DNA from 4 places in the Neobacillus sp. YIM B06451 genome. Region 4 is predicted to be linked to each of the others. Evidence: predicted binding sites of a transcription regulator. Region 4 holds the regulator's gene; each other region holds the start of a gene.
The links. The regulator Rex, encoded in region 4, represses fermentation and respiration genes when NADH is low (regulators of the CRP and FNR family bind a similar motif). The targets are predictions, from matches to a motif close to TTGTGAAATATTTCACAA.
Positions count from the first base shown of each region.

Region 1: the regulator Rex is predicted to act here: its motif matches at 970-987, upstream of RB160_RS11950 (AtpZ/AtpI family protein).
Region 2: the regulator Rex is predicted to act here: its motif matches at 3,403-3,420, upstream of RB160_RS19775 (TIGR04190 family B12-binding domain/radical SAM domain protein).
Region 3: the regulator Rex is predicted to act here: its motif matches at 6,528-6,545, upstream of qoxA (cytochrome aa3 quinol oxidase subunit II).

Region 1 covers NZ_JAVFKJ010000005.1:185,951-193,666, reverse strand. Annotated here, with positions in the region: gene RB160_RS11955 (S8 family serine peptidase) at 1-670, shown strand, start outside; gene RB160_RS11950 (AtpZ/AtpI family protein) at 1,065-1,286, shown strand; gene RB160_RS11945 (ATP synthase subunit I) at 1,293-1,664, shown strand; gene atpB (F0F1 ATP synthase subunit A) at 1,688-2,401, shown strand; gene atpE (F0F1 ATP synthase subunit C) at 2,469-2,675, shown strand; gene RB160_RS11930 (F0F1 ATP synthase subunit B) at 2,867-3,388, shown strand; gene RB160_RS11925 (F0F1 ATP synthase subunit delta) at 3,385-3,921, shown strand; gene atpA (F0F1 ATP synthase subunit alpha) at 3,946-5,454, shown strand; gene RB160_RS11915 (F0F1 ATP synthase subunit gamma) at 5,609-6,466, shown strand; gene atpD (F0F1 ATP synthase subunit beta) at 6,568-7,716, shown strand, end outside.
Region 2 covers NZ_JAVFKJ010000015.1:69,488-77,203, forward strand. Annotated here, with positions in the region: gene RB160_RS19765 (amino acid ABC transporter permease) at 1-483, opposite strand, end outside; gene RB160_RS19770 (transporter substrate-binding domain-containing protein) at 555-1,331, opposite strand; gene RB160_RS19775 (TIGR04190 family B12-binding domain/radical SAM domain protein) at 1,483-3,270, opposite strand; gene RB160_RS19780 (GAF domain-containing sensor histidine kinase) at 3,815-5,677, shown strand; gene RB160_RS19785 (response regulator) at 5,652-6,299, shown strand; gene RB160_RS19790 (S8 family serine peptidase) at 6,489-7,716, shown strand, end outside.
Region 3 covers NZ_JAVFKJ010000001.1:560,637-568,352, forward strand. Annotated here, with positions in the region: gene RB160_RS02625 (hypothetical protein) at 66-419, opposite strand; gene RB160_RS02630 (hypothetical protein) at 695-847, shown strand; gene RB160_RS02635 (hypothetical protein) at 1,029-1,175, shown strand; gene RB160_RS02640 (hypothetical protein) at 1,233-1,379, shown strand; gene RB160_RS02645 (hypothetical protein) at 1,488-1,685, shown strand; gene RB160_RS02650 (hypothetical protein) at 1,920-2,195, opposite strand; gene RB160_RS02655 (hypothetical protein) at 2,202-2,393, shown strand; gene qoxD (cytochrome aa3 quinol oxidase subunit IV) at 2,552-2,851, opposite strand; gene qoxC (cytochrome aa3 quinol oxidase subunit III) at 2,852-3,460, opposite strand; gene qoxB (cytochrome aa3 quinol oxidase subunit I) at 3,450-5,426, opposite strand; gene qoxA (cytochrome aa3 quinol oxidase subunit II) at 5,416-6,426, opposite strand; gene RB160_RS02680 (STAS domain-containing protein) at 6,798-7,649, shown strand.
Region 4 covers NZ_JAVFKJ010000024.1:2,069-9,784, forward strand. Annotated here, with positions in the region: gene tsaB (tRNA (adenosine(37)-N6)-threonylcarbamoyltransferase complex dimerization subunit type 1 TsaB) at 1-75, shown strand, start outside; gene rimI (ribosomal protein S18-alanine N-acetyltransferase) at 68-538, shown strand; gene tsaD (tRNA (adenosine(37)-N6)-threonylcarbamoyltransferase complex transferase subunit TsaD) at 535-1,557, shown strand; gene RB160_RS23215 (ABC-F family ATP-binding cassette domain-containing protein) at 1,775-3,688, opposite strand; gene RB160_RS23220 (hypothetical protein) at 3,741-3,938, shown strand; gene moaC (cyclic pyranopterin monophosphate synthase MoaC) at 4,049-4,543, shown strand; gene RB160_RS23230 (redox-sensing transcriptional repressor Rex) at 4,605-5,279, shown strand; gene RB160_RS23235 (YdiK family protein) at 5,293-5,493, opposite strand; gene RB160_RS23240 (CPBP family intramembrane glutamic endopeptidase) at 5,490-6,224, opposite strand; gene groES (co-chaperone GroES) at 6,480-6,767, shown strand; gene groL (chaperonin GroEL) at 6,825-7,716, shown strand, end outside.

The DNA.
Region 1 (7,716 bases), on a different contig from region 4:
CAGGACATTTGAACAGGGGGCTGGAAGAATCCAGGCCGACAAAGCAGCCGCTCCGGAGACACTTGTGCTTCCCGGCTCGCTCACTTTCGGAAAAATTGCCAAACCAATTTGGAAGGCATCCCAAAACAGTATACTGATTGTTAAAAATGTGAGTGGCAAGACAATACGCTATTCGTTTTCGATTCCCCCTAAGGATGATGGGCTGGCCTGGAAACTGCCTCTCCCCTTTACCTTGGGAACCGGAGAAGAGAAGAGGGTGCATTTGACAGTGACTGCAGACCCGTCCGTTTATAAAGGGAGGATTGTCGATGGGGCATTGTTGCTACAAGCTGATGGTAAGCCTATTCGAATTCCTTTTATCCTCGCGCTTACCGAACCGGACTATCCAAGGGTGATGGGATTCGCCATGGGGGAGGGAGACAGGCCGGGAGTTTTCCGCTATGAAGTTTACCTGCCTGGCGGTGCGGATGAATTCGGCATCGCACTTTTCCGCCAAAACGATTTCCGATTTGTGGGCTTCCTTGACTATGGGAGGAAAATCGGAAAGGGGATGCTGAAACGGGAAATCAATCCAGCAGCACTTCCGGAACCGGGAATTTATATTGTGAAAGTATTTGCGAGAAAAGCGGGAAAAGAGGATTTTTTTGAAACGACCGCCCAATTTAATTGAAAGAAAACGGCTCCTAGAAAAGGGAGCTTTTTTGTTTTGAAAAAACGAACAAAAAAAGAAGGAATTAAGCGCTGAAAACAGATGAAAAAAAAGGCTTTTTGTTATGGAACACAAGATTCACTTCACACATAGTGGAAACGCTTCCAATTTAAAAACCTTCCCCTATATGCGGTTTCTGGCGAAAAAAGTCGTTTCCCCCCTATGTTTGTGAATAGATTAACCGCATTTGGATTGACAATAACAGGGTGCTATTGTATGCTTACAAAGGGCATAAAATGATAGGGTTTACATAGCATTCCTGGGGAAATGTTGCACATTGAAACAGGATTTTTTCATACATATTTTTTACGATGTTTTGCCCGATTTCCATTCTCGATGCAGGGGATGTAACCGTATGCGAAGGAACGACCGAACCCAATTCCAGGCAATGGCACTTATGTCGGGAATCCTTGCCCAGTTGGCCGGATCCGTGCTCATCGGCATTTTTGCGGGCAGGTGGCTCGACGGCAAAGCTGGGACGGAACCGCTTTTCCTGGTCGTTGGGCTTTTCCTCGGATTGGCGGCCGGAATTTACGCCATGCTCCGCCTCGTTAAGCAATATTATTCAGGAGACTAACATGATATGTCCGATTTAAGGGCCATTTATTTCCGCGTCAGAAGATACCTCTATTTTTTACTTTCATTATATGTACTTGGCTGGGGATTTACCGCGCACAAATCTATTTTTGCCGGACTCGTTTTGGGGACAGCCTGCAGCCTGTTCAATTTGTGGCTCATGGTAAGGAAAACAGACAAGTTCGGCGATGCTGTGATGAAGGGCAAAAAGGTTCGGTCACTCGGTTCTTTCAATAGGATGGCCACCGCGGCCCTTGCGGCAATTATCGCATTGAAGTACCCCGACCAATTTCATTTAATCAGCGTTGTGGTGGGATTAATGACATCCTATATTGTCATTATGATAGATTTTTTTAAGCAAGCCTTTTTACGCAAATAGCAAGAGAAGCGAGGTGAATACTATTGCATCATGAAAATCCTATAGTGGGTCCGTTTTTTGGTCTGTATTTCAACTTGGCGAACATTCTGATGATCACGGTCGCGTCGTTGATTGTGTTCCTCATTGCTGTTGTGTCAACACGCAGACTGGCCATGAAGCCTACCGGAATGCAAAACTTCATGGAATGGGTCATGGACTTTGTCAAAGGCATTATCAATAGTACGATGGACTGGAAAACCGGTGGAAGATTCCACATCCTGGGTATCACTCTGATTATGTATGTGGCGATTTCAAACTTTCTAGGCCTGCCGTTCTCGGTCGTCTACAAAAATGAACTGTGGTGGAAATCCCCTACTGCAGATCCGGTCATCACACTGACATTGGCGACAATGGTTGTCGGACTTTCACATTACTACGGCATTAAAATGAAAGGGGCCGGAGCTTACGGCAAAGAATTCTTCAAGCCGTTCTGGTTCATGTTCCCAATTAAAATCATTGAGGAATTTGCGAATACCCTCACGCTTGGCCTGCGTCTCTATGGTAACATCTATGCCGGGGAAATTCTCCTCGCGCTCATTGCCGGAAGCATGGCAACCGGATTTTGGGGGAGTTTGGCTGCAGTTATCCCAATGCTTGCCTGGCAGGGATTCTCTGTCTTTATCGGCGCCATCCAGGCGTTTATCTTCACAATGTTAACGATGGTTTATCTGGCCCATAAGGTCAGCAGCGACCATTAATATATACCTGTTCATTATATGGACAAAAAATAAACTTATTCACCATACATTAAGGAGGAGCTTTTAAATGGGTTCTATAGCAGCAGCAATTGCAATTGGGTTGGCAGCACTCGGTGCAGGTATCGGTAACGGTCTTATTGTTTCTAAAACAGTTGAGGGCATCGCGCGCCAGCCAGAAGCTCGCGGTATGCTTCAGACAACTATGTTCATCGGGGTTGCGTTGGTTGAGGCGATTCCTATCATCGCGGTTGTTATCGCGTTCATGGTTCAATAATAGCTGGGCATTGTTCAATAATGGCGAAGATCATTCCATAATGAACCTTCGCCATTGCTTTATGCCCTGTTTTTATGTTGGATAAACCATAGGAAACATCCATCAATGAAGTAATTGACTTGTAAACAATTTTTCACATATACGTATCCGGGGCTATCTCCGGAATGACTCTTGAAGGGAGTGACTCGAGGGTGTTGACAAGCAGTTTTGTATTGGGTGCGGCAGAGCCCCTTTTTAACGGCGGCGATATTCTTTTCCAGCTCGTCATGTTCATTGTGCTGATGGCACTGCTCAAAAAGTTTGCATGGGGTCCATTAATGGGCATCATGCAAGAGCGTGAAACACATATTTCCAATGAGATCAGCCAGGCTGAAAAAGCGAACCAGGATGCCAAAAAACATCTTGAGGAGCAGCGTGAACTCTTAAAAGAAGCACGCCTTGAAGCACAAGGCCTTATTGAAAATGCCCGCAAGCAGGGCGATGTCCAGCGCGAGGAAATCATTTCGATCGCCCGCGCCGAGGCAGACAGGATTAAGGAATCCGCAAAGCTTGAAATCGAACAGCAAAAGGAACAGGCTGTCGCGGCTATCCGCGAGCAGGTTGCTTCCCTATCCGTCATGATTGCCTCGAAAGTTATTGAGAGGGAATTGGGCGAACAGGATCAGCAAAAGCTGATTGACGAATTCATTCAAGAGGCAGGAAGAGGCCGATGAGCACATCGATAATCTCCAAGAGGTACGCGCTGGCATTGTTCCGTATTGCGAAGGAACACGGCCTTCTCGACGCCATTGAAGAAGAAATTCGCGTTGTGAAAGATGTTTTTACGAACAACAAGGAATTGAATGCGGTTCTGAACTCCCCAAGGCTTTCTTTGGACCAAAAGAAAGCAATTGTTAAGGGTGCTTTTACGAACCTTAACCCATATGTCCAAAATACCCTTATGATCCTCATTGACCGCCATCGTGAAAATGAAATTCCCGAAGTGGCGGATGGATTTATCGAGCTTGCCAATGATGCGAGGGGCATAGCCGAAGCAAAAATTTACAGCGTCCGTCCATTGTCGGACGAAGAGAGCATCGCGCTTTCAGCTTCTTTTGCGGCAAGGGTTGGGAAAAAGGCTCTCCGGATTGAGAATATTGTCGATACCGACCTGCTCGGCGGCATCAAAGTCCGGATCGGAAACCGAATTTTCGATGGCAGCCTGCGAGGCAAGCTGGACCGTCTTGAACGTAAACTATTGACCTAAGATTTGTAGATAGGGGTGAAACTCATGAGCATCAAAGCTGAAGAAATCAGTGCGCTGTTGAAACAGCAAATCGAAAACTATCAGTCGGAAATTCAAGTGAGTGATGTTGGTACAGTCATCCAGATTGGTGACGGTATTGCCCGTGCTCATGGCCTCGACAATGTCATGGCTGGGGAACTTGTTGAGTTTTCGAACGGCGTTATGGGGATGGCACAAAACCTTGAAGAAAATAACGTCGGTATTATCATACTTGGCCCATATACGGAAATTCGCGAAGGCGATGAAGTCCGCCGGACAGGGCGCATCATGGAGGTTCCGGTAGGCGAAGCGCTAATCGGCCGCGTCGTTAACCCGCTAGGCCAGCCAATCGATGGCATGGGCCCAATCCATACTACTAAAACACGTCCAATTGAAGCGGTCGCCCCAGGGGTTATGGACCGTAAATCCGTTCATGAGCCGCTGCAAACCGGGATTAAGGCGATTGACGCCCTTGTTCCTATTGGCCGCGGACAGCGTGAATTGATTATCGGTGACCGCCAGACTGGTAAAACAGCTGTCGCTATCGATACGATCCTGAATCAAAAAGGCCAGAACATGATTTGTATCTATGTTGCAATTGGACAGAAAGAATCAACAGTCCGTAACGCCGTTGAAACTCTCCGTAAGTACGGCGCGCTTGATTACACAATCGTTGTAACTGCATCGGCATCCCAGCCGGCACCGCTTTTGTTCCTAGCTCCATACGCGGGAGTATCAATGGCTGAAGAGTTCATGTACGAAGGCAAGCACGTCCTTGTCGTCTACGATGACCTTACAAAACAGGCTGCCGCTTACCGTGAACTTTCCCTGCTTCTTCGCCGCCCTCCAGGCCGTGAAGCATATCCAGGGGATGTATTCTACTTGCACAGCCGCCTTCTTGAGCGCGCAGCGAAATTGAGCGATGCGAAAGGCGCGGGTTCAATCACTGCCCTTCCGTTCATTGAAACGCAGGCGGGGGATGTTTCCGCTTATATTCCAACAAACGTAATTTCCATTACTGACGGCCAGATTTTCCTTCAATCCGACCTGTTCTTCTCCGGCGTTCGCCCGGCAATCAACGCTGGTCTTTCAGTATCCCGTGTAGGTGGTTCAGCACAAATCAAAGCGATGAAAAAGGTATCAGGTACCTTGCGCCTTGACCTTGCCTCTTACCGTGAATTGGAAGCTTTTGCCCAGTTCGGTTCCGACCTGGACAAAGCAACCCAGGCGAAGCTTGCCCGTGGTGCACGCACAGTAGAAGTGCTCAAGCAGGACTTGCACAAACCGATTGCGGTTGAAAAGCAGGTTATGATCCTTTATGCACTGACACGCGGATTCATTGATGATATCCCTGTCGGCGATATCCGCCGTTTTGAAAATGAATTTTACACATGGCTCGACCACAACCGCAAAGATGTGTTGGACCATATCCGTACGACGAAGGAACTTGCTTCCGATGACGATATGGCTGCTGCAATCAACGGATTCAAAAAGACGTTTGCAGTTTCGGAATAATGGCAATGGCGCTGAGCCCTTCCGGTTTCCAGGCTTTCCTCGTTAAAGGGAGCCTGCATCGTGAAGGGCGCCAGGGCCGGAATATTCTCCAACAATAACAGGCAGGGGCCCACGCGGCTTTCGGCCTTAACTTTGATAAGGGTGGTGAGAACCAGTGGCATCATTACGCGACATTAAATCCAGGATTGTTTCCACAAAGAAAACGAGCCAGATTACAAAAGCGATGGAAATGGTATCGGCGGCAAAATGGAACCGTGGAGTCATGAATGCCAAGTCCTTTGTCCCTTATATGGAAAAGATTCAGGAAGTGACGGCTTCGATCGCGGTTGGCAGCAAGGATGCAAACCATCCAATGCTCCAGTCAAGGCCGGTAAAAAAGACTGGTTACCTTGTCATCACCTCTGACAGGGGGCTTGCTGGCGCTTATAACAGCAATATTTTGCGCCAGGTGTACCAGACAATTAAGGATCGCCATAAATCGAATGACGAATTTGGCATTATTGCAATCGGACGGGTTGGACGGGACTTTTTCATCAAGAGGGGAATGAATGTTGTACTTGACATAGTCGGCATTTCCGACCAGCCATCGTTTGACGATATAAAGGCAATTGCAAGCAGCACGGTGGGCATGTTTTCCGACGGTACATTTGACGAACTGTATATGTATTACAGCCACTACATCAGTGCGATTTCACAGGAAGTAACCCAAAAGAAGCTGCTTCCGTTAACGGATATTTCTGCTTCCACAAAGCTTACATCCTATGAATTCGAGCCAAATGCCGAGGAAATTCTCGAAGTTCTCCTCCCGCAATATGCGGAGAGCCTTATTTATGGAGCTCTCCTCGACGGCAAGGCTAGCGAACACGCTGCCAGGATGACGGCAATGAGGAATGCAACCGACAATGCAAAAGAGCTTATTAATGCATACAGCTTGAAATATAACCGTGCCCGCCAGGCGGCAATCACTCAGGAAATCACCGAGATTGTCGGCGGAGCATCTGCTTTGGAGTAAACGTGCGACACGAATGAGTGGCCAAGGCCTTCCGCTATATTGCCTTCAAAAGGCAAGGGCACGGCCATGGTCCCCGGATTTTTCAGATTGGAGGGAAAACGATGAACACAGGACATGTCCTGCAAGTTATGGGACCGGTTGTTGACGTTAAGTTTGACAGCGGCAACCTTCCGGAAATCTATAACGCAATAAAAATCAGTTCCAAAGCGCGCAATGAATCAGAAGTCGATATCGACCTGACCCTTGAGGTAGCCCTTCACCTTGGTGACGATACTGTCCGTACCATTGCAATGGCTTCCACAGACGGGCTGACACGCGGACTTGAAGTAGTGGACACAGGTGCCCCTATTTCTGTTCCGGTTGGCGATGTAACCCTTGGGCGCGTTTTTAACGTACTGGGTGACTCAATTGACCTGGATGCACCAGTTCCGGCTAGCGCCCGCAGGGATTCCATTCACCGCGAGGCTCCTTCTTTCGAACAGCTTTCGACAGAAGTCGAAATTCTTGAAACAGGAATTAAGGTAGTTGACCTGCTTGCACCATACATCAAGGGTGGTAAAATCGGCCTTTTCGGTGGCGCGGGTGTAGGTAAAACCGTCCTTATCCAGGAATTGATCAATAACATTGCCCAAGAGCATGGTGGTATATCCGTTTTCGCCGGTGTTGGTGAACGTACCCGTGAAGGAAACGACCTTTACCATGAAATGACCGACTCGGGCGTTATTAAAAAGACAGCGATGGTATTCGGCCAGATGAACGAACCGCCTGGAGCTCGTATGCGTGTAGCCCTTACCGGTTTGACAATGGCTGAGTATTTCCGTGATGAACAGGGACAGGACGTTCTTTTCTTCATGGATAACATTTTCCGTTTCACGCAGGCAGGATCGGAGGTATCCGCCCTTCTCGGACGCATGCCATCAGCGGTTGGTTACCAGCCGACACTTGCTACCGAAATGGGTAAGCTGCAGGAACGTATTACATCAACCAATAAAGGTTCCGTTACTTCCATCCAGGCAATCTATGTACCAGCGGATGACTACACAGATCCGGCTCCGGCTACAACATTTGCCCACTTGGATGCAACGACAAACCTTGAACGTAAGCTTTCTGAAATGGGTATTTATCCTGCGGTAGACCCACTTGCTTCGACTTCACGTGCCCTTTCTCCTGAAATCGTTGGAGAAGAGCATTACAATGTTGCGCGCCAAGTGCAGCAGACGCTTCAGCGTTATCGTGAACTTCAGGATATC
Region 2 (7,716 bases), on a different contig from region 4:
GTCTTTAAGACCGATAATGAATTGGTTGCCAAGCGGAGGGAGGGCACGGCGGAATGCTTGAGGCAAAATAATCCTCCGCATCGTAAGCCCTTTGCTCATCCCGAGTGAACGGCCCGCTTCCATTTGGCCATTATCGACCGCCTGGATGGAGCCGCGGAATATTTCGGCAATGTACGCGCCATTGTGAAAGGCTAGCGCCAAAGAGGCAGCCCAGAAGTCTGGCAAAAGAAAGATGCCGCTTATCCCGAAATACAAAATGAAAATCTGGACAATGAGCGGGGTACCACGCACAAGGTATACATAAATGTCCGAAATATATCCGAGCACTTTTACCTTTGAAATTTTTAAAAGGGCAAAAAACAACCCGATGACAATTCCGACGAGCACCGATACAACGGTAAGCTTTAATGTTAAAAGCATGGCGTCCATGAACAGGCCGCTGCTATTGATCAACGTATTGAAGAAGTGTGAAAAACTAGGCAAATTGGAATCTTCCTTTCTCACTGATTTCTTTTCAATGCCTAAAAAAGGTGGGGCCTTAGGACACGGATTGGCTATTCAGGTTTTTGTGTAATATCTTCACCGAAAAACTTTAACGAGATTTCGCGTAGGGTCCCGTCTTTCCTGAGCGCTTCAAGAGCATCGTTTACCCTTTTCAGAAGGGCGGGATTATCCTGTGGAAGGACAATTGCCTGCTCACTGCGTTCGATAAGTTGGCGGCCCTCTATATCGAATCCTTCCTTTTTAGCGCTTTTCCCGGTGACAAAATCGGTGATGACCGCATCATGCCTTCCTATGCTCAAGGCCTTCAGGGCGGTAATGTCGCTATCGTACATTTTTAGATTGGAGGTATATTTGCTGGCAGTATCGGCGTATGTAGAGCCTTTTGCGACGGCAACTTCCTTCCCTTTTAAATCCTCGACCGTTTTAATGCCGCTATCGGGACGGACAAAGATTTGTGGCCCCGAATAATAATAGGGAGTAGAAAAGGAGACATGTTTGCTCCTTTGGGGATTGATGGTGTGTGAGGCAACAGCGGCGTCTGCCCGGCCGGTTTTAACCCCTTCAACAATTCCTTTGAACTTCATCCTTTTTGGAACAGGCTTAAGCCCCATTTCCTTTGCGACGGCTTTTCCAACTTCTACATCGAACCCGGTCATTTTAAGGTCATCGGTCATATAACTGAAAGGCTTGAATTCACCGGAGGCAGCAAAAGCAAACTCCCCTTCGCGGATAAGTTCGCTTCCATCGTCGAGCTTGTGCTTCTCGGCACAGCCTGATAAAAGCAAGATAGTAAGTAAGCAAAAAGCAAATAATTTCCACATATTCATGCGATCGGTAAAACTCCTTTCTCCGAAGAGTGATAAGAGTATTTACCCTTATACCAGTATAATAATCCTATTTCTCGAAAAAATAATTTTATTCTTTGATGGAAAAAGAAAACCAGGCAATAAAAAAAAGCCCAATCAAGGGCTCATTACGCTATACGTCCAGTTTCACCTGGTGGCGTATTTTTGGATGAAATTGCTTGCGGAGTTTTATGGCATATTCCTCATAAAGCTGTTCAAGGCCGACCATGGCAAGGGAGAAGAAGTTCGCATAGTTCTTTTGGACCTCCCACTTCAGCTCATTGCTTCCGCAAATGCTGTGCTTGTTCAAATCCTCAATTTCCTTTTTGATATTTGCCAGTTCTTCTTCGTATTCTTTTTCTGGAAGAGTAAGCAAATGGTCGATTCTTTCAATGTAATGAATGGATTTTTCTATTTTATTTTCGATATCATGATAGCTTTCAAGGTCAATCAGATTGTACTTTAACTTGAAGTCATTCAGGAGCCTTGCGGATTCATAGGTTGCATTCACAATATCATCCCGGGTCATATCCGTTGTTTCATAGCTTAGCATATGCTTCCACGATGGCTGGGTGATCGCCTTGCGGTGGTCCTCGAGCGTATGGCAGAGCTTTTTGTAGCCGTAGCGGTCCGGATCCTCAAAAGCCGCGCTCGCCGGGTCAAGGAACGGCGCCAGCGGGGCGACGAAATAGAACAGGCGCGGGTCCTTGCCGCATGCAAGATGGATCCTTTCGGCAAAATTAATGTTTTCAAGAGCGCTCTGAGTGGTCTGGCCGGGAATCCCGACCATAAAGAACAGGTCAATCTTCTTACAGCCGTGCTTAAGGGCGGATTGAAGAGTGTTTATCACCTTTTCGTTTGTACAATTGAATTTTCCGTTCAGGAGCCGCAGCTTTTCATCATGGGTTTCAAGTGTTAGTTCGATGCTGTATTGGGGAACAGCTTCATTGATTTTTTTAAAAAAGCTTTCATCCCCATACTGAAATAATTCAAATACGAGTTCATTTTTCAAATTTATGCCCTTTAGGAGGCGGAAAAACTCATCGACATATTTTTTGCCGCCCTGGCGGATATCGTGAAGGATGAAAATCGGTGCTCTGCTGAAGCGCTGGATGAATAGGATATCCTCAATTAATTTTCCCGGCGACCTTAGGGCCAGTGACTTCCGGTTACAGTTCTGCTCATAGCCTTCCTTCGATCCACCGCAAATGAGGCAATTCTGGGTGCAGCCCCTTGCTGTCAGGATGGCTGTGTTCGGATATTGGAGCCAGCCATTATAGGGAAGGGGATCCATGAAATTTTTATACTTGAAAACAGACCGGATAGTGTAGCGGTAGCCGGGGACGTCAAATTCATCCAGGTCCTTAGGTACGTAGGAGAGGGGGTTAAAACCGATTTCCGTGCCTTTTTTCCACGTCAGGTTCGGAATATCCTCAAAATGGACATTCCCGAACTCGAGCTTGTTCATAAGCATGAGCATTAATTTTTCGGTCGAGTCGCCTCGCACGACAAAGTCGATACACGGATATTCAATTAATTCTTTATGATAATAGGTGGAAGACAGGCCGCCGAAAATGATTGGCGTGTCGGGATGGAGCCTTTTGACGATTTTGGCCAGTTCTATGCTGCCATGGGCATGGGGAAGCCAGTGAAGGTCAATTCCAAAGGCCCGGGCCTGAATGTTCGCTAACTTTTTCTCGACATCGAAATCAGGATCCATCAGCATCCTGTTCGCAATATTGATAATTCTAACCTTTAGGCCGTATCTTTCTAGATAATCGGCAATGCTCGTCAGGCCGATCGGGTACATTTCAAAAACTGGTGAGGACGGGACAACATCGCTGATTGGGCCGGCTAGAAGTGAACTTTTCCGGAAGTCATAAACACTCGGGGCATGCAAAAGAACCAAATCGTATTTCATTTCGTCACCCTCTGTAAAGTAGTTTGCTCCCACAATTACTCTATGTTGGAAAGGCATGGCCAACAAACAAGGGAAGTGAGAGATTTATATTTATGTAGGCTGAACCTTGAAGACCAAATAAAAATCGACAAAATGTGAACTTTTTCACAAATAATTATTTCAAAAATGCCATCAACCATTCACTTTCAGTGTAGTATAAAAAGCACATGCAGGGTTTGCCATAGATTGACAAAAGCGTGACAAACCAGGTTGTAAATCCTTCAAATTTATGGACATTGATAACCGGTTTCACATTTACTACTAAAGTAGTACATAAAATATTGCTTTTGCTGAATAGGAGGGTGATGAAGAATTTGCGATAATGTCAGTAAACAAACCCGGAATAGGTTTGTCCCAGCATCGGCCAGTGGCATGCCATTTGGCCGGTTTGGGTTTCCCGGCCTTTTTCATCATGAAAGAGGCTTTTTTATTGTACATCGAATGCAAATCACATAAAGTATTATTAACAGAAAATTTAGAATGGGTAGGAAGGGGAACAAGGCGGATGGGAGCAAAGGAGTATCTGAAAAGGAAAGAAAAGATTTCCCGTTATTCCATGATGGGCATATCCGCAGTTGGAGGACTGGTTCTCCTTAACGCTCTGTTCGGAATAAAAGAACCGAATGAACCGTTGATTTTCTGCCTTCTTGTTATCTTCCTGGTCATCATCGAGTTATACCCGATGCCGGTTTGGCGGGGATTTACGACGATCGCATTCCCGATTGTATATGCCATTTATGTCATGCAAGGAATCGACTATGCGCTTTTGGCTTATGCATTCGCCGTCTTTGCGACCAATCTTTGGAAAAGAAGGCCGCTTAGAATCGTTTGTTTTAACCCGGCACAGCTGGTCATCAGCCTGTACGGGGCATACTTGCTGGCTGAATGGGTAAGAGCAGCAGCCGGGTTGGACGCAAAGCCGGCTGTTCTTGCTGGCCTGCTCTATATTACCTTTTTCATCATCCCCTTTTACCTGATCAATAATTTATTGGTCGATTTCATCCTCGTTGTCCGTCCGCAGCCGTATTCGCTGAAAATGTGGAAGCAAAAAACGCTACAGGAACTGAACAGCCTTGCTGTCTCTTATATTTACCTCGTCCTTTTCATTGTCTTGGGCAATCAGAACAGGGGAGAAATCGATGTTATTACCTTTTTCTTCTTTTTCTCGCCACTTGTCGGGTTTGCGCTGCTTAGCTCCAACATCGTGAGGCTGAGGAAGGAGAAATCGAAACTGAAAGCCCTTTTCGGCATTTCATCGGAATTGAACAAGAAGATTGCATCGAACGATTGGCTAGGTTTTCTTGGTGACAACCTTCCTGCGTTTATTGATGTGGATGCCTGCATTTTGTGGACAAAGGAAGATGGGCAATGGGTTCAAAAATTTCAGTCGGGGCTCATAAATGACGAGGCTGATTTCGAGGAGAACCAGCTTGATGGATTGGATACAGTCAGGCAGCTTGTCATTTACCACAATTCCCGGCGCCAGCCCGGCCCTGCCGCAGCTTTTTTCCATGAAGAAATCCGTTCCAAAATGTACGCTCCGCTAATGCTCGATGAAGAGCTTGTCGGATTGTTCGTTTTTGGGAGAAGCAGGACAAAAAGTTTTACCGAAGACGACATTCAATCGGCCGTCACCCTCACGAACCAATTGGCCGTACTAATTAAAACAAAATGGCTTTTTGCCGAGGAGGAAAAGCGGCTCATCCTCGAGGAGCGGAACCGGATTGCCCGGGATATCCATGACGGCGTGGCGCAGACGCTTGCAGGCGCAGTCCTGAATCTGGAAACCGCCGAGCGGAAATTTCCAAAGGCACCGGAAGACTCTTTAAAATTGATTCAGGAAAGCACCGATAAATTAAGGAAGAGCTTAAAGGAAGTCAGGGAGTCGATTTACGCGCTCCGCCCTTACCCGACTGAAAGGGTCGGCCTGATGACAGCTATCCAGTCGAGGATCCAGGCTGTAAGGAAAGAACATCCGGTTGAAATTGTCCTTGAAAAAAGAGGGGCCGAGTTCGAATTAAGTTCTATGACGGAAAAGGTCATATTCGATATTTTCCAGGAAAGCGTCCAAAATGCCCTGAAGCATGCGCGGGCGACGAAAATCGAAGTGATGCTGAGCTATCAGCGCGAGAATGTTTTTTTGAAAATAAAAGACAACGGCATCGGATTTTCATTGTTCCAGGCGATGATTAAAGCAAGGAACGAACCCCATTTCGGCATTTTGCATATGAATGAGGCGTCGGAAAAAATCCAGGCCTCCCTCCAGGTGGACAGCAAGGAAGGGGCCGGAACGGAAATCACGCTAACCGTGCCGCGGATGGGAATAGAAGGGGGAGTAATGAATGATCAAGCTTATGCTCGTCGATGACCATGCGGTGCTGCGCGACGGCTTGAAGAATATCCTAGACCTCGAGCCCGACATCAAGGTAGTTGGCGAGGCTGTTTCTGGCAAGGATGCACTTTTGAAAGTACCTGAAATCATGCCGGATGTCATTTTAATGGATATTAATATACCCGATAAAAATGGAATTGAAGTAACAGGGTTGATTAAGAAGGATTTTCCTTCAATTAAAATCCTGATTCTGACGATGTTTGACCACGACGAATATTTTATGTCGGCCATCCGAGAAGGGGCTGATGGCTACCTCCTAAAGGATGCGCCTTCCCAGCATGTTGTCGAAGCCATCCGGTCCGTCGCCCGGGGGCAATCCGTCATCGCGCCATCGATGACGAAGAAATTTCTTAGCTTTAACCAGCAGCCGCCGGAACAGCCGAAGGAAAAGAAGGACGATATGCTCACCGAGCGAGAGAAGGAAGTCCTTCTCTGCCTTGTCCAGGGGATGAATAACAAGGAGATCGCCCAGGCGCTGTTCATCAGCGATAAAACAGTTAAAATCCATGTTTCAAAAATTTTCAAAAAGCTGGATGTGAAAAGCCGGTCGCAGGTCGTCATTTATGCGGTCCAAAACCAGCTTGTACCACTGCCATAAACCAACAGCCGGGCTTCGAACGGAAGCGCCGGCTTATTTTTTTGGAAAAACTGTTATGGTACTACTTTTGGCGTATGAAAAATTAGTACCTTTGCGCCCGCTAAATACAGCCTGTGGAGAATAGGACCCCAACATAAACAATGTAATAATAGAATTAAGTTGGAATATTCAAAACAGGGAGGGTATGAAATGAAAAAAGCTTCTTTATTCCTGTCCATTTTCATGATACTGGGACTATTTTTAAATTCAATCCATTTCGGAGGTTCCGAAAAAGTAAGTGCGGCCGGCACAGCTGTCATCGAGCCGGGCTTACTGAAGAAGCTCGCATCTTCGGTTGAACCGCAGCAGGTCATCGTTACATTCAAGGATGGAGCAGGCGGACAGAACGGCATTTTGGCTCTTTTAGAAAACCTTGGCCTGACAAAGGGAGTCGTGTTTAACGAACTTCCAATTGCGGGCGTCCTTGCAACAAAGGACCAGGTTGACAGGTTGGCTCAAAATGATAATGTCCTTTCGATTTATCCGAATAAAAAACTTCAATTTGAAAACAAGGAAGCGACTGAACTCACTGGAGTCGACCGCCTGAGGACCGAGGCGGCGTTTACAAAAGCGAATGGCGGCCTTCCTGTAAACGGGAACGGAATAGGCGTTGTCATCAATGACAGCGGCGTGGATGGCACGCACAAAGACATTGAGTTTGGCGGCCACCTTGTCCAGAACGTCCTCGGGGCAACGAACTTGAACGCCCTGAGCGAATTGCTTCCGGTTACCTACGTGGAAAACGTTCCTAATACGGACTCGAGTTCCGGACATGGCACGCATGTCGCTGGGATTGTTGGCGGCAATGGAGCGATGTCAAAAGGTGAGTATGAAGGAGTAGCACCTGGCGCCAAGCTGATCGGGTATGGTTCCGGAGCGGCGGTCGCCATGCTTGATACGCTTGGAGGTTTCGATTACGCACTTACACATCAGGCTGAATACAATATTCGTGTTATCACTAATTCATGGGGAAGTACAAGCGATGCGGGAACGGATTTTGACCCGTTCGACCCAATCAACGTAGCGACAAAGGCGCTTTACGACCGCGGCATTGTCACTGTATTCTCGGCAGGGAACTCTGGGCCTGGGGATTCGACTATCTCTGGAAACTATAAAAAAGCGCCATGGGTCATCACGGTTGCAGCAGGTACGAAGCAAGGGCAGCTTGCTGAATTCTCTTCCCGAGGCGTGAAAGGGAAAGGCGGTACCGTTGCAGTAGGGTCTGAGACGTGGACGTGGGAAGACCGCCCGACCGTTACTTCGCCGGGGCAATCAATCATCTCGACCAGGGTTCTTGCGCCAGTGGCAGCGCTTGGAGCCACGGATGATGTCGAGCTCATTCCTCCGGCTTATCTGCCATACTATACTACGATGAGCG
Region 3 (7,716 bases), on a different contig from region 4:
TTGAATTTTTGGCCAAAAAAAGGAACGGCGATTTGCCGTTCCTGGATTTTTGTTTTCTTTTATTATTATGGGGTAACTCCAACAAAGCTTCCGTTGATAAAGACATAGATATTAACTGTACCATCAGTATTTACAAATGGTACTCCTATCATCGTAACGTTTGGCGCAGGTTTTACTATTTCAATTTGATGGGCGCCATTCCAGCCGTAGCCTTTGGACCATAATTCCGCCTTCTTATCTTTGAAAGCATCACTACTTAATAACCCCGCTACTTCTTTATTCCGCTCGGCTCCTGAAATAGGTACCCAGGAATGGCAATCACAAGGTTCTTCTGCAGCCTTGACCGCATTTCCCGGTACAGCAAATACGCCAAAAGCAAGTGCTCCGCTAAATAAAACAGACAACAATTTTTTCTTCAAATTGACGCCTCCTTTTTTTTGATACAATTTCTATTTCTATGGATTACCGCAAAACCCTTCTTTTTTCGAGGAAAAAAGTGAAAAGAAAACCAGAATATGTCGGTTAGGTGAATTGCTCGAAAGTAAACTTTCCCAACAAATATTTCTATAAATGTGAACATTTTGTGACAAAAAACTATTAATTCTGTTAATATAGTAGAAAAGGAAGGAAAGAAGAGGGTGGAGGAATGGGCCGGGTTTTAAAATTCTTTTATCTGGCGATTGGGGTTTTTTGTGTGGCTAGTTTCGTTGTCCTTATGATGAAGCATGCATACCAGCATATGGTGTTGTCTTTTTTCCTAGCTTTATTCAATTTTGGGCTTTACTCGCTATTTAAAAAGGAAGGCAGCGTCCCGCAGCTGCGGCTGATCCGGGGAGGGCGGAGATAGGGCGTAATAAGAGGTTTGCAAGACATATTCGGTGTAATATTGATGGGGTAAAATCCGAAAAGGAAGTCACTCAAATCCTGTTGAGTGACATTGTCGGTGCAAAATCTGAAAAGGAAGTCACTTAAATCCGTTGAGTGACTTTGTTCAGGCAAAATCCAGAAAGGAAGTCACTTAAACTCCGTTGAGTGACATTGTTTGGGCAATATCAGAAAAGGAAGTCACTCAAATCCCGTTGAGTGACTTTGCTTGGGCAAAATTCAAAAAGGAAGTCACTCAAACCCCGTTGAGTGACTTTGTTCGGGCACAATCCAGAAAGGAAGTCACTTAAATCCCTTTAAGTGACTTTGTTTGGGCAATATCAGAAAAGGAAGTCACTCAAATCCCGTTGAGTGACTTTGCTTGGGCAAAATTCAAAACGGAAGTCACTCAAACCCCGTTTAGTGACTTTGTTTGGGCAAAATCGGAAGAGGAAGTCACTCAAACCCCGTTGAGTGACTTTGTTCGGGCAAAATCCAGAAAGGAAGTCACTTAAATCCCTTTCAGTGACTTTGTTTGGGCAATATCAGAAAAGGATGTCACTCAAATCACGTGTAGTGACTTTGCTTGGGCAACATTCAAAAAGGAAGTCACTCAAATCCCGTTGAGTGACTTTGCTTGGGCAACATTCAAAAAGGAAGTCACTCAAATCCCGTTGAGTGACTTTGCTTGGGCAACATTCAAAAAGGAAGTCACTCAAATCCCGTTGAGTGACTTTGCTTGGGCAACATTCAAAAAGGAAGTCACTCAAATCCCGTTGAGTGACTTTGTTCGGGCAAAATCCAGAAAGGAAGTCACTTAAATCCCTTTAAGTGACTTTGTTTGGACAATATCAGAAAAGGAAGTCACTCAAATCACGTTTAGTGACTTTGCTTGGGCAAAATTCAAAAAGGAAGTCACTCAAACCCCGTTTAGTGACTTGGTTTGGGCAAAATCGGAAGAGGAAGTCACTCAAACCCCGTTGAGTGACTTTGTTCGGGCAAAATCCCGAAAGGAAGTCACTTAAATCCCTTTAAGTGACTTTGATTGGACAATATCAGAAAAGGAAGTCACTCAAATCACGTTTAGTGACTTTGCGTGGGCAAAATTCAAAAAGGAAGTCACTCAAACCCCGTTTAGTGACTTGGTTTGGGCAAAATCGGAAGAGGAAGTCACTAAAATCCTGTTGAGTGACTTTGTTTGGGCAAAATCGGAAGAGGAAGTCACTTAAATCCTGTTGAGTGACTTTGTTCGGGCAAAATCCAGAAAGGAAGTCACTTAAATCCTGTTGAGTGACTTTGTTTGGGCAAAATCCAGAAAGGAAGTCACTCAAATCCCGTTGAGTGACATTGTTGGGCCAAAATCCGAAAAGGAAGTCACTAAAATCCTGTTGAGTGACATTGTCGGGGCAAAATCTGAAAAGGAAGTCACTCAAATCCCGTTGAGTGACATTGTCGAGGGAAAATCCGAAAAGGAAGTCACTAAAATTCTGAAAGTGTTCTCATCCAGGAATGAAGTTCGTTTGGTCTGAGAACATGTCATCATCACAAATCAAATGAAAACGCATTCATACAAATTTCCCAACAAATGTCGGGAAGGGGAACGGCAATTATAAATAAAACCCCGTAAGATGACAAAAGCAGGCGACCCAGAGGGAAGCCTGCTTTTTTTACAAACAATAAAGAAAAATCAGTGGGAGTGGCCGGATGTGAGGACCCAGATGGAGCCCGCTACAATGACGAAGGCCAGGAAGAATGCATAGGCCATGTTGATGACATTCGCCTTGCGGTCTTCACCTTCCCTTAGATGCATGAACAAGAACAGCTGGATGGCGGCTTGCACGAATGCAAGCGTGCCGATAAACCACATGATCGTATTTGGTGGAAGGGAGGTCTTCAGTGCCACCCATGCCGCCCCGAGTGTCAGGACGAGCGACCCAAGAAATCCAATGACATGGCTGATAGGAAAACGATTCTCTTGATGATTCATTTAATTCACCAACCCTGCTAAATACACGAATGTAAAAATGAAAATCCATACGACATCAAGGAAGTGCCAGTATAATCCGAAGATAAATGCTTTACGGGCAGTAATCGGTGTAAGGCCGCGCTTCTTCAGCTGGATGATCAACAGGATGGCCCAGCCGATTCCGATTGATACGTGAAGCCCGTGCGTGCCAAGCAGGACGAAGAAGCTTGATAGGAACGCGCTTGTCTGCCAGGTCGCGCCTAAATCGACGTAATGGATGAATTCGCGGATTTCCATGAATAGGAATCCTCCTCCGAGAAGGAGTGTCAGGACTAACCAGAGGATCAATCCTTTCATATTACTCCGGCGCATTTCGTAAATCGCGATGCCCATGGTGAAACTACTAGTTAACAGAAGGAACGTTTGGATTAAGACATCCCTGACGATAAAAATGTCCTGCTGGGTCGGGCCGCCTGCATAGCGTTGGCTCAATACCCCGTATACCGCGAAGAGTGTCGAAAAAAGGACGATTTCAGCTCCAAGGAAGAGCCAGAAGCCGAGAATGTTCATCCTGTTTTGTTCGGTTTGCAGTTCAAGCGGCAATGATGCTGTGTTTGCATTAGCTGACATGGCTCTTCACTCCTTTGCCGAATTTTCTCCACTTGCGCTCAGTCTCAATGATTTCGTCCTTATGGACATGGTAGCCGTCGTTATAGTCAAACGAACGGAAGGCCATTCCTGCAAATATGCCAAGTGCGGCAATACCTGCTGCGATGGTCCATTCGAAGACGAGCAGGAAGCCCGAGACCCCGAAGATAAAGCCCATGTAGATTGGAATCCAGGAATTGCTTGGCATATGGATTTCCTCTATCTCTGAATCTTTTAAAGGCTGAAGTTCATTGTTCTTTTTCATATGCCAGAAAGTATCGAGTGACTTGACTTCTGGGATTTTTGCAAAATTGTAATGCTGAACTGGTGTCGCAGTCGCCCATTCGAGCGTCCTGGCATCCCAAGGGTCGTTGCCGACATTCCGGTCAGCGTAGCGCGCGCTGTAGTAAATGTTGTAGCAAAGTGCTGCGAAGCCCGCCGCTAGAACAAACGCGCCGATAGCGGAAACCATCATTAGCGGGCCGAAGCCTGTTTCAGCTGAATACGTGTACGCGCGGCGTACCGCTCCGTCAAGGCCAAGGAAGAACATTGGCATGAATGTCATATTGAAACCGATGTTGAACAACCAGAAATTCCATTTGCCGATCCGTTCGTTCAGCATATAGCCGAACATTTTTGGCCACCAGTAATACAATCCGGCGAAGATCGGGTACACAACACCCGGAATGAGCACGTAGTGGAAATGGGCCACAAGGAACAATGTATTATGGTACTGATAATCGGCTGCTGCCATTCCTAGCATTACGCCGGTTACCCCTCCAATAACGAATGTTGGTACGAATGCCAGCGACCACATCATCGGCACAGTAAACCGGATACGGCCTTTCCGCATTGTGAATAGCCAGTTGAATACTTTAACCCCGGTCGGAATCGCGATTGCCATTGTTGTAATCGAGAAGATCGAGTTCGCCGCCGGGCTGTTGCCCATCGTATAGAAGTGGTGAACCCAAACGAGCATACTCAATACAGAAATCATGACAATAGAAGCGACCATTGATTTATAGCCATATAGCGTTTTTCTCGCAAAAGTTGAAATGATGTCTGACAGCATTCCGAATGCTGGCAGGACAACGATATAAACTTCAGGGTGTCCCCAAAGCCAGAACAGGTTCGCCCAGAGCATGTCGATCCCGCCGCCGGAAACAGTAAAGAAATGCGTTCCGAAAACCCTGTCGAATGTCATAAGAGCAAGGGCAACTGTAAAGATCGGGAAGCTTGCTGTGATAATGATCGACGTGATGAACGTTGTCCATGTGAACATCGGCATCCTCAACAAGGTCATGCCTTTCGTACGCATCTTAAGGATGGTGACGACAAAGTTGATACCGGTCATCAGTGTGCCGGCCCCGGCGATTTGTAAGGCAACTGCATAAAAGTTGTTGGCAATGCCTGGACTGAATTCCTTGCCGGCGAGCGGGAAGTAGGACGTCCAGCCCGCGTCAGGCGAACCGCCAATGACAAAGCTTATGTTGAAAAGCATCGCACCGCTGAAGGTCAGCCAGAAGCTGAGTGCGTTTAGCTGCGGGAAAGCAACGTCCCTTGCGCCAATCTGGAGCGGGACGGCAAAGTTCATAAGTCCGACCAAAAGCGGCATCGCAACGAACAAAATCATGATGACGCCGTGTGTCGTAAACACTTCATTATAATGCTGCGCATCCAGAAACGTGTTTTCCGGTACGGCCGTTTGCGTTCTCATCATCAAGCCGTCGACGCCGCCACGGAAGAACATCAGGATTCCGACAAGGATGTACATAATCCCGATTTTTTTATGGTCAACCGTCGTTAGCCAGTTGTCCCATAGCCATCTCCATTTTTTGAAATAAGAAAGGGCTGCAACAATCCCGATGGAAGTAAGGGCGATTGCAATTTGTGAGGCAAAAATCAGTGGATCGCCCGTAACAAAAAACTCATCCCATTTAATGCCCACTATGCTCACCTCCGTCTGATTCTTTTGCATGGGAACCTTCATTTTCGTTATGTTCCGATTCTTCAGTTCCTGCATCTTTATTTTTGTAGTTGTTCTCGTCCTCGAAAATTTGCCCTGGCCATCCATGGCCGCGGTCATACATTTCCGGGTTCAAATAGTTTTTCGAATTGCTGTCTGAATGGTCTACCCATTCAAGATGGGTATTGGAGTACGTTTCCCGTCCAAGGTGGGAAGGCTCAAGCTTTTTTAAATAGTCTTCTTTAGTGAGTTTAGGAGCAGTTTCCTGTACTTCCTTCACCCATTTGTCGAAGTCTTCATGGGTCATGGACTGGACTTCGAATTGCTGTTCAGCGAAACCACGCCCGTTAAAGTTGCTGTTTTTTCCGACATAGGAGCCAGGATTGTCCGCAACGAGATACAGCTGGGTTTCCGCTTTGGCCATCGAATATTTCTGGCCGGCAAGAGCTGGGATCCAGAAGCTGTTCATTGTTCCAGCTGATGTCAATTTGAAGTCAATCGGCCTGTCCTCAGGGATGTTCACATAGTTAACCGTCTCAATCCCCTGTTCTGGATAGCTGAAGATCCATTTCCAGTCAGCGGATGTCACTTTAATGACAAGGGGTTCCTGATTTTCGTAGCCTTTAGGGATCTTTTCAGTCGCATAGATTGTTTTTATAGTTGGAATGGTCAATGCGATGATGATAATGATTGGGATGGCGGTCCAAATCGTCTCAAGGACAACGCTCCCATGCTCCTCAGGTGGTTCATAATCCATATTGTCCTTACGTTCGCGGTACTTCCAGACAATATAAATGAACAGGGCAAAAACAACACCTACGACAAGAAGCATCAACACAATCGAGTAGTTGATTAACCCCGTGATTTCCCTAGCGACAGGGCCCTGTGGGTTAAATACAACCATGTTGTTTTCACAGCCTGCCAAAATGGAAATGGTAAAAACAGAAAGCAAAAATGCAATGACTCCCTTTACCTTGCTCACTTTTTCATCTCCTTTTCTCGTACAACAATATGTTCAATTAATCACAAACTATTATCCAGCAGTTCCATAAATAAGAAACGCTGAACAAAAATGGCTCCTTGTTGTGATATTTATCACACATATAGGTCACCGCTATTTTAACATAGATAATTGTGAAGGTTGGCGGGGTAATTGTGAACAAAATATGAAAACAATAATTGTAAAATAATTTCCTTCCATTCCCTATTTAATGGGCAAAATGAGTTTCATTTTGTGATGGTTTTCTTCATCTTTTCTACTTTGGCGTGGAACGAGGTTGAATAAACAGATAATTTGTGAAACTTCAAGATTGCTTGTACCATTAAGGTAAAATCAAACAGTTGGAGGCGTATATGGAGAGAGATTTACATTTGCTTGGGGAAAAATTATATGACCGAAGATTTGAGATTGCCAGGAAGGTCCACGAAATCAGGCTTTCGGAAGCTACATTCGAGCAAAGGCAGCTGCTGTCTACCACAATCAAGGAAGAGGAAATTATTGCGATTAGGGCAAACTTTATTTCCCATTTTGCCGAAACTCTCCTTTATGGGCTGAACAAGGAAGAATCATATGGGAAGATAGAACAATGGGGGAAGGAAACTGGGGAATTTACATACGGTCTGGGCATTCCCCTTAATGAAGCGCTGAAAGATACGAGCTATTACCGGATGTTTATTATTGATGCGTTGGAGGAGGAGATTGAAAAACACAACATGTCCATCAAGACGGTCTTTGCTGTTTCGAGAAAAATTGACCCGCTTCTTGATCATGCGGTCTATTGTTTCAGCCTCACCTATGTCCATTATTATAAGAAGAATCTCGAAGCATCAAAAACGGCTTTCCTTGAGCTATCGGTACCGGTGGTCCCTCTAATGAATGGAATCGCAATTCTGCCCTTGATTGGGAACATCGATACGGAAAGGGCCCAGTTGATAATGGAAGAGGCGCTTGAAGCAGCTGTTAGTCTAAAGCTGACAACACTCATTTTCGATCTTTCCGGCGTGATGATCGTCGACACAATGGTTGCCGATCAGTTGTTCAAGGTCATCAGCGCCATTAAACTTCTCGGGGTAAAATCGATCCTGACAGGAATCCGGCCGGAAATTGCGCAAACTGTCATCAAGATGGGCATCGACTTCAGAAATGTTACCATAAAAGCAACCCTGCAGCAGGCATTCAAAGAAATTGATAGTATGGAAGAATAATAGACAAAGTGAATTTTCCATCAGCTGTTGGTTGACTCTCTTGATTTACGGATTTTAGGTGGCACTT
Region 4 (7,716 bases):
TTTGTCCCTAATTATATTCGACTGGCGGAAGCGGAAGCAAAATGGCTTGAATCAAGGGGCGGATCGCATGAGTAACCACACGGCCGACAGCAATGGATTATTTACGTTCCGGTTTATGCGGGAAGAAGATATCGACCAAATCATGATTGTCGAACAGGAATCATTTACTCTGCCCTGGAGCAGGGAGGCATTTTACAATGAATTGCACCACAATCAATACGCTGTGTATATTGTCCTTGAAGATGAGGGCAAAATCATTGGCTATGGCGGGGCTTGGGTTGTGCTGGATGAGGCGCATATCACCAATATAGCAGTCTTACCTCAATACCGGGGCAGGAAGCTAGGCGAAGCTCTCTTGAAAAAGGTGCTTGATGTGGCAAGGGAGAGTGGCGCGGAGACTGCAACCCTTGAAGTTCGAGTATCCAACACGCCAGCCAGATCATTATACAAGAAAATGGGTTTTCAGGAAGGCGGTATAAGGAAAAAATACTATACCGACAACCAGGAAGACGGAATCGTTATGTGGGTGAAATTATGAGTAAAGATCAATTGATCTTGGGAATTGAGACAAGCTGTGACGAGACAGCGATAGCAATCGTAAGGAATGGCCGGGAAATCGCCGCGAATGTTGTAGCTTCTCAAATTGAGAGCCATAAGCGTTTCGGTGGGGTCGTGCCTGAAATTGCTTCTCGCCACCATGTAGAAGAAATAACAATCGTCCTTGAAGAGGCTCTTAAACAGGCAGAAGTGAAGATGGAAGACATCAATGCCATCGCTGTTACAGAAGGCCCTGGACTTGTCGGCGCTCTGCTGATTGGTGTAAATGCGGCCAAGGCACTCGCTTTTGCCCACCAAAAGCCGCTTGTTCCTGTCCATCATATTGCGGGCCACATTTACGCGAACAGGCTGTTGACGGAAATGACATTCCCGCTTTTGGCCCTGGTTGTATCCGGCGGGCATACCGAGCTTGTTTATATGAAAGACCATGGGCATTTTGAAGTAATCGGAGAGACGAGGGATGACGCAGCAGGCGAGGCTTACGACAAAGTGGCCAGAGTCCTGAATATGCCTTATCCTGGAGGGCCTCATATTGACCGGCTGGCCCATGAAGGCACAGCTGTCATTCCGTTGCCGCGTGCATGGCTTGAAGAAGGTTCGTATGATTTTAGCTTCAGCGGTTTAAAATCGGCCGTTATCAATACTGTTCATAATGCAGAACAGCGTGGAGAGTCAATCGCACCTGAAGACCTGGCAGCCAGCTTCCAGGAAAGTGTCATTGAGGTTCTTGTTGAAAAAACAATCCGGGCTGCGAAGGAATATGGTGTTGGGCAGGTACTGCTTGCCGGAGGCGTGGCGGCCAATAAGGGGCTGAGGAAGGCTCTTGAGGATGCGTTTGGCAAAAGTGAAGGGATAGAGCTTGTCATTCCACCATTGTCGCTTTGCACGGACAATGCAGCCATGATTGCGGCCGCGGGGAGCGTTATGTTTGAAAAAGGCATTCGGGGAAGCCTGGCTTTAAATGCAAACCCGGGCCTTGATATTGAAAAATACAATTGACGGTGTTGGGCAGCGAGAATATTTCGCAGCCCTTTTTGTTGTGGATAAAAAATTTTCTCCCACTCACCGGTTTGTGGATAAGCACGGGTGTTCCTGTTGATAATGTGGATAAAAATGACGGCTTCTGTGGATAAAGTGGATAAGTCCGTTGATAACTGATATAACAGCAATTTTATTGTGTATAAAAATGTGGAAAAGCGCAGGGAAGCCCTGCGCTTTATTCAGCAAGTTCCGCCCATTGTTCCATTAACTGGTCTAGTTCCTGGCGGGCTTTATCATTTTCAGTGTTAATAACAAGTACCCTTTCGTGGTCCTGATAAACCTCTGGATTACAAAGAAGCGATTCATTTTCTTCAATAAGCGCTTCGAGTTCTTCAATTCTGGCTTCAATCTCTTCCAGCTTCCGTTTTCGCTGCCGCTCAAGTTTCTTGGATTCCTTATCCTGCTGGAACGTATTTTTGGCGGCGGGAGTTTCAGCAACCGATGCAGATGCCTTTTCCATCGCTAAAAGCTCAGCCATTTCCTGTTTCTTTTCGAGAAAATAATCATAATCGCCCAGATATTCCACACAGCCATCCGTATTCAGTTCCAGAACCTTTGTTGCGATCCTGTTGATAAAATAACGGTCATGTGAGACGAACAAGATGGTACCGGGGTAATCGATAAGCGCATTTTCGAGAACCTCCTTACTATCAAGGTCAAGGTGGTTGGTCGGTTCGTCGAGGATAAGGAAATTCGCCTTTTGCAGCATCAGCTTGGCCAGGGCGAGGCGCGCCTTTTCACCGCCGCTTAAAGTGGAAACGGGCTTGAGGACATCGTCTCCGGAAAAAAGGAAGTTTCCGAGAACTGTTCGGATTTCTTTTTCGGTTTTCAGAGGGTAATCGTCCCAAAGTTCATTCAAAACCCTCTTATTCGAACGTAGGTTGGCTTGTTCCTGGTCGTAATAGCCTATCATGACGTTTGTCCCGTAATGGATTGAGCCCGCATGTGCCGGAAGGCTTTTTATAATCGTTTTGAGCAAGGTTGATTTCCCAATTCCGTTAGGTCCGACAAGCGCGATGCTGTCTCCCTTGGTGATGGAAAAGGAAAGGTCCTCGGCGACTGGATCCTCATATCCGATGGCAAGCGCATCAACGCGCAAAACGTCATTGCCGCTTTGCCGCTCGATTTCAAAAGAAAAGGTTGCGGATTTTTCATCTCCCGAGGGCCGGTCCATCAGCTCCATCTTCTCAAGCTTTTTCCTCCTGCTTTGGGCGCGTTTTGTCGTTGAGGCCCTGGCAAGATTCCGCTGGATGAAGTCCTGGAGTTTAGCCACCTCATCCTGCTGCTTTTCGAACTGCTTCATATCACGTTCATAGTTTTCAGCCTTTTGAACAAGGTAGGAACTGTAGTTGCCAACAAACCGGTGGATTTGCCTGCGGGACAGTTCGTATACCTGATTGACGACCTTATCGAGGAAGTATCGGTCATGGGAAACAATGAGAATTGCGCCATGATAATTTTGCAAGTACAATTCAAGCCATGAAAGTGTTTCAATATCAAGGTGGTTCGTAGGCTCGTCCAATATAAGGATGTCGGGTTTCCCTAGCAGCAGTTTCCCGAGCGCCAGGCGTGTTTTCTGGCCGCCGCTCAGGCTTGATATACTAGTTGAATAATCAAAGGTTTGGAAGTTGAGTCCATGGAGCACGGACCGGATATCCGCCTCATACTGGTACCCTCCCATCTCCTTGAATCGGACCTGCAGTTCGTCATAGTCCTTTAAAACTCTTTCATATTTACTGGAATCGCCGATAATAGACGGGTCCGCCATTTGTCCTTCCAGTTCCCTTAACGAAGCCTCAAGCTTACGGACTGGCTCGAAAACCTTCAACATTTCATCCCAAATCGACAAGGATGATTCGAGGCCCGTATTTTGCGCGAGATAACCGATGGTAACATCTTTCGGTTTAATGATTTCGCCGCCATCATGTCCGATATGGCCGGCGATTATTTTGAGGAGCGTCGATTTCCCAGCGCCATTCCTGCCGACTAGGGCAACGCGGTCCCTGTTTTGGAGTTCGAGCTTTATGTTCGATAAAATTAATTCAGCGCCGTAATATTTTTCAAGGTTGTTCACTTGAAGCAAAATCATTCTTTTCACCCCATTACTATTTAGAGTGTAACCCATAAGGGGTTGCTCGGCAATGAGTGAGCCATCCTCGAGGAATGGTTTTCTGCTGAGGGTTAAAGCACATATGCTAGGGGAAAAGGAGTTAAATATGACAATTTTTTTAAAAAAATGGGGCTTAATCTCATTAAAAGCTAAAAAACAATGGAACATATGTGAAACATGGAACAAAGAGCATACACAATTACCTGAAAATAGTGTATTATTTTTATAACTCAATGAACTGAACTATAGGGAAAAGGTTAAAAAAACGGCCAGGTTCCCATTCGGGAAAACGGGGTCGATCCGCCAGGATGTTCCGTTTTTGGGAAAGGAGTTTTTAGGATGGCTGAATTTACGCATTTCAATGAAGAAGGCAGAGCAAAAATGGTTGATGTCAGCGATAAGCCGGAAACAGCCAGGACGGCGATCGCCCGTTCAAGCATAACGGTAAATCGAGACATTTATGAAAGAATAACGAATAATAAGATGAAAAAGGGTGATGTGCTGGCGGTGGCCCAGGTAGCCGCTGTCATGGCAGCAAAGAAAACATGGGAAATAATCCCAATGTGCCACCCCATCCCGCTGACAGGGGTAGACATCGCTTTCAGGTGGGAAGAGGAAGAAGCAGGCCATAAGCTGATGATTTCAGCTTCAGTTAAGACGAAAGGAAATACTGGCGTGGAAATGGAAGCGCTAACTGCAGCTTCCGTCTGTGCATTGACCATATACGATATGTGCAAAGCCGTTGACAAAGGAATGGTAATCGGGCCAACCTATCTTGTTGAAAAGACAGGCGGCAAGCATGGCGATTTTAAACGAGAACAAGAGGTCCAGTAAACAAGATTTCCCGCGAATGGCCAGGGGCCTGCGAGAAAAATTAAACCGGGGCAGGGGATCAATGGTGAGTGAAACAATGAAAATACCGCAGGCAACCGCCAAAAGGCTGCCGTTATATTACAGGTTTTTAAAGAATTTGCATTCCTCCGGAAAGCAGAGGGTTTCATCAGCGGAACTTAGCGAAGCGGTTAAAGTCGATTCGGCGACAATCCGAAGGGATTTTTCCTATTTTGGAGCCCTTGGCAAAAAGGGCTATGGCTATAACGTAAACTACCTGCTTGGGTTCTTTCGGAAGACGCTTGACCAGGATGAACTTACAAAGGTTGCTCTTATCGGGGTCGGAAACCTCGGGACTGCCTTTTTGAACTACAATTTCCTGAAAAACAATAATACAAAAATAGAAGTAGCCTTTGACGTTGATCCCGATAAAGTGGGGACGAAAATTGGCAACGTCCCAATCCACAGCCTGGATGATCTTGAAGCGTACCTGAACAATGACAATGTTACGGTAGCGATTTTGACCATACCTGCTTCCGTTGCCCAGCCGATTACAGACAGGCTTGTTAAAACAAATGTGAAAGGGATTTTAAACTTCACGCCTGCGAGGCTGAATGTCCCGCGCTCCATCCGGGTCCATCATATCGACCTGGCGGTGGAATTGCAGTCCTTGATTTACTTCCTGAAAAATTACCCGGGAGTGGACTTTTCCGAAGAAGCAGAAGAAGCAAAAAAGTGAGCCTAAAAGGGGCTCACTTTTTTTGGATTCGTTTTAGCTTGTAATGTAGACTTATCATCCTTATGCCCGCCCCGAAATCAAAGGTGGCCAAAATAACGAGGAGATAGGAAAAGAATCCCCAGCCTTCGTCCCTTACGCTCCCAACTGCGAAATACGTAAACAAAATTCCGAGCAAGAGGTACACGATGCCGGAAAACAATGGTGATTGCCTCATAAAAACCCTCCGATAAAGTTTTGCATCTGTTCTGCTTCACGCAGGAATTTCTCAATTTCCTCACGGTAAATACTCTGCATCAAAACAACGAGTGTATTCATTGTGACGTGCGCAATGATCGGAACAATGATCCGGTTTGTCCGGACATAAAGGAAAGCAAATGTGAATCCAATTGCCGAGTAAATCAGGATATGTTCAAATTCCATGTGCGCGGCTGCGAAGATAACGGAACTGATCAATGCGGAAACAAAGAAATTAAACCGCTTGTGAAGGCTGCCAAAAATGATTTTTCGGAACACGATTTCCTCAAGGATGGGGCCGATGACCGAACTGATGAGAATAACCGCGGGAAAATTGTCAATCATCCGCATGATTGAACGGGTGTTATCCGAACCCATTTTAATCCCAAGCATTTGCTCCACTATGGCAGCGGCCCATTGCGCGAAAAGGGCGAGGAAAATTCCGCCGACGGCCCATGAGATGGACTGTGGCAAATTGGCCGCGTTCCTGTTTTGAAGCGAGCTGGCCATTTCTTTTCGTAGGAGAAACAACGTAATGAGGAATGCCGACACAAAGCTGATTATCAGCCAGTAATTTAAGGCATACATCTGCGTTTCCTGGGGACTGTTCCCCGCACCGGCAAGGACGATTGCCAAAAGGGGGACCCCTACCAGGCTCGATAGCTGCATGACGATATATACAATAAGAATCCAACCGTATTCACGTTTCAAAATGGCAAGCTCCTTTATACTTTTTGCATCACTTTTCATTCTACTCACAAAGGCAAACTTATTTCAATCAGGAAACCTTCCTGTATAGCCTTAGCCAAAGCGGACATACTCATAAGGTTGATTTTTTTTAAAAAAAATGATGGTTCGTGCTTGCAAAAAAAACCGGTTTTCATTATTATAATAATTGTGTTAGCACTCACCTGAACAGAGTGCTAATAAGCGACTACATAAAACCCTTTGAGGAGGTTGTTTGAATTGTTAAGACCACTTGGCGATCGCATTATCATTGAGCTTGTCGAGTCTGAAGAAAAGACTGCAAGCGGCATTGTTTTGCCTGACACTGCAAAGGAAAAGCCGCAGGAGGGCAAAGTTGTAGCAGTAGGTTCCGGCCGTGTTCTCGATAGCGGCGAGCGTGTAGCTCCGGAAGTATCTGTCGGCGACCGTATCATCTTCTCAAAATATGCCGGCACAGAAGTGAAGTACCAGGGAACTGAATACCTAATCCTTCGTGAAAGCGATATTCACGCCGTCATCGGCGAATAATTGCCTGAACTCAGGGCACATACCTAATTTTATCTGACTTGAGGAGGTTTTTGAACTATGGCAAAAGACATTAAGTTCAGTGAAGACGCGCGCCGCTCAATGCTTCGCGGTGTAGATGCTCTTGCAAATGCTGTTAAAGTTACGCTTGGGCCAAAAGGGCGCAACGTTGTTCTTGAGAAAAAATTCGGTTCACCGCTTATCACAAATGACGGTGTTACAATCGCGAAAGAAATCGAGCTTGAAGACGCATTCGAAAACATGGGTGCCAAGCTTGTTGCCGAAGTGGCAAGCAAAACAAACGATGTTGCCGGTGACGGTACAACAACTGCGACTGTCCTTGCGCAAGCAATGATCCGTGAAGGCCTTAAAAACGTAACCGCAGGCGCCAACCCAATGGTCCTCCGCAGGGGCATTGAAAAAGCGACAAAGGTTGCCGTTGAAGAATTGAAGGCAATTTCCAAGCCAATCGAAGGAAAAGAATCCATCGCCCAGGTTGCGGCGATTTCCGCTGACAACCCAGAAGTCGGCCAATTGATCGCTGAAGCAATGGAGCGCGTTGGCAACGATGGTGTTATTACGATTGAAGAATCAAAAGGTTTCGCTACCGAACTTGATGTAGTAGAAGGTATGCAATTCGACCGCGGATATGCATCTCCATACATGGTTACAGATTCCGATAAGATGGAAGCTGTACTTGATAATCCGTATATCCTGATTACTGACAAGAAAATTTCCAGCATTCAGGAAATCCTTCCTGTCCTTGAGCAGGTTGTCCAGCAAGGCAAACCGCTATTGCTGATTGCTGAAGATGTTGAAGGTGAAGCACTTGCTACATTGGTAGTTAATAAGCTTCGTGGTACATTCAACGCTGTTGCTGTTAAGGCTCCTGGCTTCGGTGACCGCCGCAAAGCTATGCTTGAAGACATCGCTGCCCTTACTGGCGCCGAAG